One region of the Serratia grimesii genome, then DNA from elsewhere that is predicted to be linked to it. Evidence: riboswitches for the same ligand, from Rfam matches in the RefSeq annotation. Region 1 holds a riboswitch; the other holds the start of a gene.
The links. Region 1 has a riboswitch for thiamine pyrophosphate ahead of thiM (hydroxyethylthiazole kinase). Riboswitches for the same ligand answer to the same signal wherever they lie in the genome.
Positions count from the first base shown of each region.

Region 2: it holds a riboswitch for thiamine pyrophosphate, as region 1 does, so the genes downstream of both, tenA (thiaminase II) here and thiM (hydroxyethylthiazole kinase) in region 1, are expected to answer to the same signal.

Region 1 is NZ_LT883155.1:3,842,527-3,846,728, reverse strand. It holds gene SGBXF1_RS18100 (sugar phosphate isomerase/epimerase family protein) at 1-1, shown strand, start outside; gene SGBXF1_RS18095 (MFS transporter) at 109-1,374, shown strand; gene SGBXF1_RS18090 (GNAT family N-acetyltransferase) at 1,413-1,838, opposite strand; TPP riboswitch at 1,907-1,998, shown strand; gene thiM (hydroxyethylthiazole kinase) at 2,035-2,829, shown strand; gene thiD (bifunctional hydroxymethylpyrimidine kinase/phosphomethylpyrimidine kinase) at 2,826-3,626, shown strand; gene SGBXF1_RS18075 (inhibitor of vertebrate lysozyme family protein) at 3,713-4,171, shown strand.
Region 2 is NZ_LT883155.1:3,303,074-3,307,275, forward strand. It holds gene SGBXF1_RS15635 (GlxA family transcriptional regulator) at 1-913, opposite strand, end outside; gene SGBXF1_RS15640 (LLM class flavin-dependent oxidoreductase) at 1,049-2,071, opposite strand; TPP riboswitch at 2,252-2,354, shown strand; gene tenA (thiaminase II) at 2,417-3,097, shown strand; gene SGBXF1_RS15650 (ABC transporter ATP-binding protein) at 3,094-3,849, shown strand; gene SGBXF1_RS15655 (ABC transporter permease) at 3,846-4,202, shown strand, end outside.

The sequences.
Region 1 (4,202 bases):
ATATAATAAATAAATTTATAAATGACACATTCTCACTGATGTGAAGATTCGTTCGTCTCATCATTGGGGTAACAACACCGCTTATTATTTAATGGCTGTGAGGGGATTATGCTGACTAAAAAAAGATGGGCGCTATTTAGCTTGTTGGTTCTATGCGGGGGAACAATATATAAATTGCCCTCCCTTAAAGATGCGTTTTATGTGCCCATGCAAGAATATTTTCATCTGAGCAACGGTGAAATAGGTAATGCCATGTCGGTCAACTCTATTGTGACGACCATTGGTTTCTTCTTATCAATTTATTTCTCCGATCGCCTGCCACGGCGATTCACCATGTCTTTTTCATTGATAGCTACAGGTTTGCTCGGCATCTACCTGTCAAGTATGCCTGGCTACTGGGGGATTTTGTTTGTCTGGGCGCTATTTGGGGTGACCTGCGACATGCTGAACTGGCCGGTGTTACTGAAATCGGTAAGTATGTTGGGGGATAATACTCAGCAAGGGCGTTTGTTTGGTTTTTTCGAGACGGGCCGCGGTGTGGTCGATACCGTGGTGGCATTTTCCGCACTGGCGTTGTTTACCGCTTTTGGCAGCGGCTATCTTGGCTTTAAGGTCGGGATACTGTTCTATTCAGCGATCGCTATTGCCGTAGGGGTTATTATTCTTTTTGTGATGAAAGAACACCCGCAGGAAAGTAAGTTGCCGAAGAATGAAATGCCTGCAAGTAACAAGCCAGGCATGAGTAGCGTATTAAAAAACAAAACGGTATGGCTGATTGCTTTTAGCGTTTTCTGCGTCTACGCCGTGTATTGTGGATTGACGTTCTTTATTCCTTTCCTAAGTAATGTCTATGCATTACCGATTGCATTGGTAGGTGCATACGGAATTATTAATCAGTACTGCCTTAAAATGGTGGGTGGGCCTATTGGCGGTTTAATTGCCGATAAAGTATTAAAGTCTCCCAGCAAGTACTTATTCTATACCTTTATTATTAGCGCAGTGGCGCTGGCACTTTTGATTCTGTTGCCGCACGAACAAATGCCGGTCTATCTGGGTATGGCTTGTACGCTAGGATTTGGTGCCGTGGTCTTTACCCAGCGTGCGGTGTTCTTTGCACCTATCGGTGAGGCTGAAATTGACGAAGAACACACCGGTGCGGCCATGGCGTTAGGCAGCTTTATCGGTTATGCCCCGGCGATGTTTTGTTTCAGCCTGTACGGCCACATTCTCGATGCCTTCCCAGGGCTAACCGGCTACAAGATCGTCTTTGGTCTGATGGGCATGTTTGCCTGCGCAGGGATTATCGTGTCGGGACTGTTGGTGAGAAATATCCGTGCGCGTGCAAAATTGACCCAGGAAGTATCTGCTGCCTGATCAGGTTTGCTTTGATGGGCACGGTATATGCCGTGCCCTTATTTTGCAGGGGAATGCATCAGGTAGTAGTCTTCCGTGCCGTCATTGCCCGTGGTGATCGTTCTCCAGCCATGCTTATGGTAAAACGCCAACGCCTTTTCATTTTTCACCAGACATTTCAATGACCCGGTGGCAGTAAACGTCTGTTCAGCCGCCTGCAGTAAGGCGCTGCCGACACCCAAGGGCGGCAGGTGAGGATCGACATACAGGTTGTGAATAAAGTTATCTTGGCGATAAATCGATACAAACCCCAGTAGCCTCCCTTGGTCTTCCGCAACCCAGATATCCTCACCCAGCGTTGAACGATCGAAGTCTTCCAGCCGATAACCGGCAGTATCGCGCCACGTAAACGCCGCTTTGCGTGACGCCAAATATAGCGTGCGCAGGAAAGGGCGGTCGGCCTCTTGGTATGTTCTTATCTGCATGGCATCTCCTTTTTATTTTTTGACACTATAGCGCGATTGACCTCACCGGCGGCAACCTCAATAATGGTCGTCTTGACTCGGGGTGCCTCTAGGGGCTGAGATTTTACCCGTATTACCTGATCTGGATTATGCCAGCGTAGGGAAGTCTCGGTGCCTCAACCGGTACCCGCCTTCTTGAACGCCGGTTGGGAGGAATATGTTCGCTCGACCTGATGCTTTACCCGGCGCCCGTGCCGCGGCTTGTTTGACCCAATTTAAACGCCAACCCCCATTGATTCACTGCCTGACCAACGAAGTTGTGCAGGAACTGACGGCTAACGTGTTGCTGGCGCTCGGTGCTTCCCCTGCGATGGTGGTGGAACCGACCGAAGCGGCGCAGTTCAGCCGGCTGGCGAATGCTTTGCTGATTAACATTGGTACTCTCAATGCTTCACGTGCCGAATCCATGCTGGTGGCTGTGGAGGCCGCTAATGCGGCGGGAACGCCATGGACACTGGATCCGGTGGCGGTGGGGGGGTTGGTGTACCGCACCGCATTTGCCCAGCGCTTGTTAGGTGAAAATCCGGCAGCGATTCGCGGTAATGCTTCTGAAATCATGGCGTTGAGCGGTTTACAGGCAAACGGGCGCGGCGTTGATAGCACGGACGATTCGCTGGCGGCTTTACCCGCCGCGCGTGAGTTGGCACGGATCAGTGGTGCCATAGTCGCGGTAACCGGGGTCGTGGATTATGTCACCGACGGCCAGCGTGAGTGGGCCGTTGCAGGAGGGGACGCGCTGATGACACGGGTCGTGGGAACCGGTTGTGCCCTGTCGGCGGTGGTGGCGGCATTTTGCAGTCTGCCGGGCGATCGGCTGGACAATGTGGCGACTGCCTGCCGGGTGATGTCGCTTTGTGGTGAACGTGCTACGCAGCATGCCGCCGGACCGGGCAGTTTTACCCCTGCGTTCCTCGACGCTTTGTATCAACTGCGACCGGAGGATCTGCAATGAAACGGATTAACGCATTGACCATCGCGGGTACCGATCCGAGCGGCGGTGCAGGTATCCAGGCTGACCTGAAGGCCTTCTCTGCGTTGGGGGCTTACGGAACTTCCGTTATTACCGCGTTGGTGGCCCAAAATACCCGCGGGGTACAGTCGGTTTACAATATTGACCCTGCTTTTGTTGCCGCTCAGCTCGACTCTGTGTTCAGTGATGTGCGTATCGACAGCACAAAAATCGGTATGCTGGCTAACACCGACATTGTGCTGGCGGTGGCGGAGCGTTTGCGCCATTACCAACCGACATTTGTGGTGCTGGATACCGTTATGCTGGCGAAAAGTGGTGATCCACTGTTGGCGCCAGAGGCAGTAGATTCTATTCGTCGCGAACTGTTGCCATTGGTATCGATTATCACGCCGAATCTGCCAGAAGCTGCGGCATTGTTGGAATGTGCTCCGGCGGAAAATGAACGACAGATGCGCGAGCAAGGCCAGGCGCTGTTGGCGATGGGGTGTCAGGCGGTGCTGATGAAGGGGGGTCATCTGAGCGAAAGTGAAAGCCCGGACTGGCTGTTTAGTGCTGGACAGGAACAGCGTTTCACCGCGCCGCGTGTGGCGACCCGCCATACGCACGGTACCGGTTGTACACTTTCCGCCGCATTAGCCGCGTTACGCCCGCGCCATGATGATTGGGCCGGCACGGTGGCTTCAGCCAAGGATTATCTACAAAAAGCGTTGCAGCAAGCCGACACCTTGGAAGTAGGTCAGGGGATCGGGCCGGTACATCATTTCCATGCCTGGTGGTGACTCAACTTTTTGCCGTCACTGTGGTCTGACTAAATTCAGGCCCGGTTTTGGCCGGGTGCGAATGAATTTTATTAAAGGAGAAGGCCATGACAGGACAAAACGCACTTCGCGGTGCCATCTTCGGCGTGTTACTCAGCTTTAGCGCGGGCAGCTTTGCCCAACAAATTGTCACTACCTCAGATGTGATCCAGCAGCCGGGGTACCAGACCAGTTGGCAGAACATGGTGAAAGGCCAGGCCCGCTTGCCGGGTTGGGCGCGTAAGGGCGTGGGGACATCAACCCCGGCGCAGAGTCTGAGCTGGAAGGGCCAAAACTATCTGGTGGGTAATGTGTGTAAACCCCACGACTGTGCCAACAATTTTATGATGGTGGCGTTTAAAGAAGACAAGTCGCAAGCTTGGGCGGTACGCGTCGAAGTGGCCAACAAGCCGGAAGCGGTTGATCATCCGAAGAAATACGCCAAGTATCAATGGTTGGGTAAGCCGGACGAGGACATGAAAGCGCTGCTGAAACAACAGTTCGAGAATAATCCCGACTGGAAATAGTCAGTATTCGGCTGAGTGCGGATGTATTCAG
Region 2 (4,202 bases), 540 kb from region 1:
GTTCAAAAACGCGCCGCAGATTGAGACCATTACCAAACCCGCAGTTCATGGCGATTTGCTCAATACCTTCAGCACTCTGTTCCAAACGTTGCCGGGCCAGATACAGGCGCCCTTCTTCAACAAATTTAGCGGGTGAAATGCCCGTCTCACGCGTGAAAACGCGGGTAAAGTTTCGCGGGCTCATCGCGACCCGCTCTGCCAGTTTTTCTACACCGAGATCGCTGGACAGGTTTTCCAGGATCCAGGACTGGAGATCGCGGATCGGGCCAGGGTTTTTAGCCTGATTCAACGGATAACGACTGAACTGCGCCTGACCGCCAGGCCGACGCAGGAACATCACCAGGTCTTGCGCCACTTCGCGTGCCTGAACAAAACCGTAATCGTCTTCCACCAGCGCCAGGGTGAGATCGAACCCGGAACTGACACCGCCGGAGGTCCAGACAGAGCCATCCTGAACATACAGCGGCCCATTTTCGACGTGTATTTTGGGGAAGCGGGCCTGCAACGTTTCCAGCAGTCGCCAATGGGTGGTTGCCCGGCGTCCATCGAGTAAACCAGCCTCTGCAAGTAGCAAAGCGCCACCGCATACCGACGCAATACGTCGCGCTTTAGGTGCGGCGCGGCGCAGCCAATCGACCACATAAGCACTTTCTTCCGCGGTCGCCCCTTTTCCCGTCACGATGATGGTGTCGCGCTCCTGATCAGGATCGAGATCCGAGAGACGATGATCGGCGAGCAGATTCAATCCAGACAAACCGTGCACCACCCGATGGGGTTGTGTGGTGGCCAGCGACATTTGATAAAGCGGCGCGTCATGGGGCCTCAAGCGGTTGGCCTGCATCAGGATGTCAGCGATTCCCGCCGACTCGAACAACATGCCCCCTTCGGGGACGATAATCAGAAATGTATGCATGTCCTTAAAATACAAATTGAGCAAAATAAGTCAAGAATGTGCTATCCGCAGAGGCACGTTAATTTGCTGCCCCTGCTTTGAATTTCAGAGAAGCCCACCACAGGCAGTTCAGGCGGGCTCGTCGTCATCGAACTATCAGCGCCAACCCAGCGCCGGGGCGACATGCGTCAAGATCGATTCAATCACATGGGCGTTATAGTCAACGCCCAATTGGTTTGGCACGGTCAACAGCAAGGTGTCCGCTTCGGCAATGGCTTCGTCCTGCGCCAGTTGTTTGATCAACAGCTCTGGCTCAGCGGCATAACTGCGGCCGAATATGGCTCGGGTCTGCTGATCGATATACCCCACCTGATCGCCTTCCTGACCGCTATTGCCGAAATAACTGCGATCCTGCGAATTCATCAATGCAAAGATACTGCGGCTGACCGACACACGGGGTTCGCGCTGATGCCCTGCTGCTTTCCAGGCTTCACGGTACTCGCGAATTTGCTTGGCCTGCTGCACGTGAAACGGCTCGCCCGTCTCGTCATTTTTTAACGTCGAGCTTTGCAGGTTCATCCCCAATTTCGCCGCCCAGACTGCTGTGGCGTTCGAGCTGGCCCCCCACCAGATACGATCCCTCAAGCCTGCGGAGAAAGGCTCAACACGCAACAGTCCCGGCGGGTTGGGGAACATCGGCTGTGGGTTCGGTTCGGCAAAACCTTCACCACGCAGCGCATCGAGTAACACCTCGGTATGGCGACGGGCCATATCGGCTTCGGTCTCGCCTTCGGCGGGCGTATAGCCAAAGTAACGCCAGCCCTCAATGACCTGCTCGGGAGAACCGCGGCTAATGCCAAGCTGCAAGCGTCCACCAGAAATCAGATCAGCAGCACCGGCGTCTTCGACCATATAAAGTGGGTTTTCATAGCGCATATCGATCACACCGGTGCCGATCTCAATACGTTGAGTTTTTGCGCCAATGGCAGCCAACAGCGGGAACGGCGAGCCTAGCTGACGCGCAAAGTGATGCACGCGGAAGTAAGCCCCATCCGCCCCCAATTCTTCTGCCGCGACAGCGAGATCGATGGATTGCAGCAACGCATCCGCAGCAGAACGGGTACCCGACTGTGACGAAGGCGTCCAGTGACCAAACGAGAGAAATCCAATTTTCTTCATAGGAGTAGCCCTTAGATTCAATTATGACCGGATTACAGTGACAAAAATGCCCCCGCTCAGGCCAGAAAAATTGTGTGCGATCGCACTAAACGAACCGTTTTGAGCTAACGAAAGACGCCCTTATTGCAGCCCAACTCGACCGCCCGATCGTTGTAATCAAAAAGTAAATATCGTATAACAGGCTCCTCCGAGGGGTGTCCTGTTACGGGCTGAGATGGCACAAGCCGAACCCTTTGAACCTGATCTGGGTCATGCCAGCGAAGGGACGGGTCGGCAATAACACCATCAGTCATTGCCTGTTCATACCTCAGCGCGCCCGGATCTCCACACACTTTTGGAGGTCCCATGTTTACCCCTCAATTTGATAATGGTCTTTACGGACGGCTGCGCCAGCAGGCCGGTAGCCACTGGCAGGACTATGTCGCACACCCTTTTATTCAGCAACTGGCTGCCGGCACACTACCTGAGCCCGCATTCCGCCGCTATCTGACCCAGGATTACCTGTTCCTGATCCACTTTGCCCGCGCCTATGCGCTGCTGGTCAGCAAACTGCGGACCCTGCCGGAGATGCGTGCGGCCACCGCCTCCCTCAACGCCATTGTCGCCGAACTGCCTTTGCATCTGGCCTATTGCGCAGACTGGGGGCTGAGCGAACCAGACATTGCCGCCGAACCTGAGGCCGCAGAAACCCTCAACTACACCCGCTATGTACTCGATATCGGCCACGCCGGTGATGCGCTTGATCTGCTCGCCGCGCTGATGCCCTGCGTCGCCGGTTATGCCGAAATTGGTTTGCGGCTGCTGGGCGACCCTGCCACGGTAATGCAAGGCAACCCTTATGCCTCATGGATCCGTAACTATGGTGATCCTGCCTATCTGTCCGGGGTGCAGGCCGCACTCGATCTACTGGAAAACGTTAGTCACCAGCGTGGAGCTGAAAGCCGACTGGCCGAACTGTCGACCATCTTCACCACTGCGACCCGGCTGGAGTCTGCCTTCTGGCAAATGGGGTTGAATGCCAAATGAGTAGCGGTAACGCTCAGTATGACGGCGTGCGACCGGGTATTCAGGTGCGGGATTTGACTCTGCGCTTTGGCCCGCAAGTAATTTTCGACCGGCTAAATTTCGATATCGCAGGCGGCAGTTTTGTCGCCTTGCTCGGCGCAAGCGGTGCAGGGAAAACCAGCTTACTGAAGATCATTGCCGGGTTGGCGAAACCCACGTCCGGCACGGTCACAGGCAGCGATGGCCTGCCGATCCCCGGACGCATCGCCTACATGGGGCAAAAAGATTTGCTCTATCCGTGGCTAACCATTGCTCAAAACATTAGCCTCGGCGCACGGCTACGGGGTGAAAAAGTCGACCGTTCCTGGGCAGAACATCTGCTGGAACGCGTAGGTCTGAGCGGGTATGGCAGTGCCTTGCCGGCGGCCTTGTCCGGTGGGATGCGCCAACGCGCAGCCATCGCCCGCACCTTGTATGAGCGCCAACCGATCGTATTGATGGATGAACCTTTCTCGGCGCTGGACACCATTACCCGCGCAAAAATCCAGCAGCTTGCCGCCGAGCTGCTGGCACAACATACCGTGTTACTGATTACCCACGATCCCATGGAGGCCTGCCGCCTTAGTCACCGCTTGCTGGTCTTGTCACGCTATCCCGCCGGCATTGACGACAGCCATGTCATTGAGGGCCTGCCGCCACGTGCACCGGACGATCCCCAACTGCTGAAAAGCCAGAGCGAGCTGCTGCTGCAACTGGTGAGGGCAGCCGAATGAAACCTATGGTGGAAAGCCGCCTGTCACGAATGCGCCGCAGCCTGACAGTATTTGTCGGCCTGTTATTGCTATGGGGATGGGCCACCTTGGGTGATATACCCGCCTTCCTGTTGCCTTCACCGTCTGCGGTCGCGCAGGCGCTTTGGAATGACCGGGCTTATCTCGCTTATCACACGCTGATTACGGCCTCAGAAATAGCCTGCGGCCTGCTGGCAGGGGTGTTGCTGGGGGCCGCACTAGCGCTGTGCATGATTTTCTCGCCACGGCTGCAACGCTGGCTGATGCCCCTGGTGCTGACCAGTCAGGCGATCCCGGTGTTTGCGCTGGCCCCGCTGTTAGTGCTGTGGTTTGGT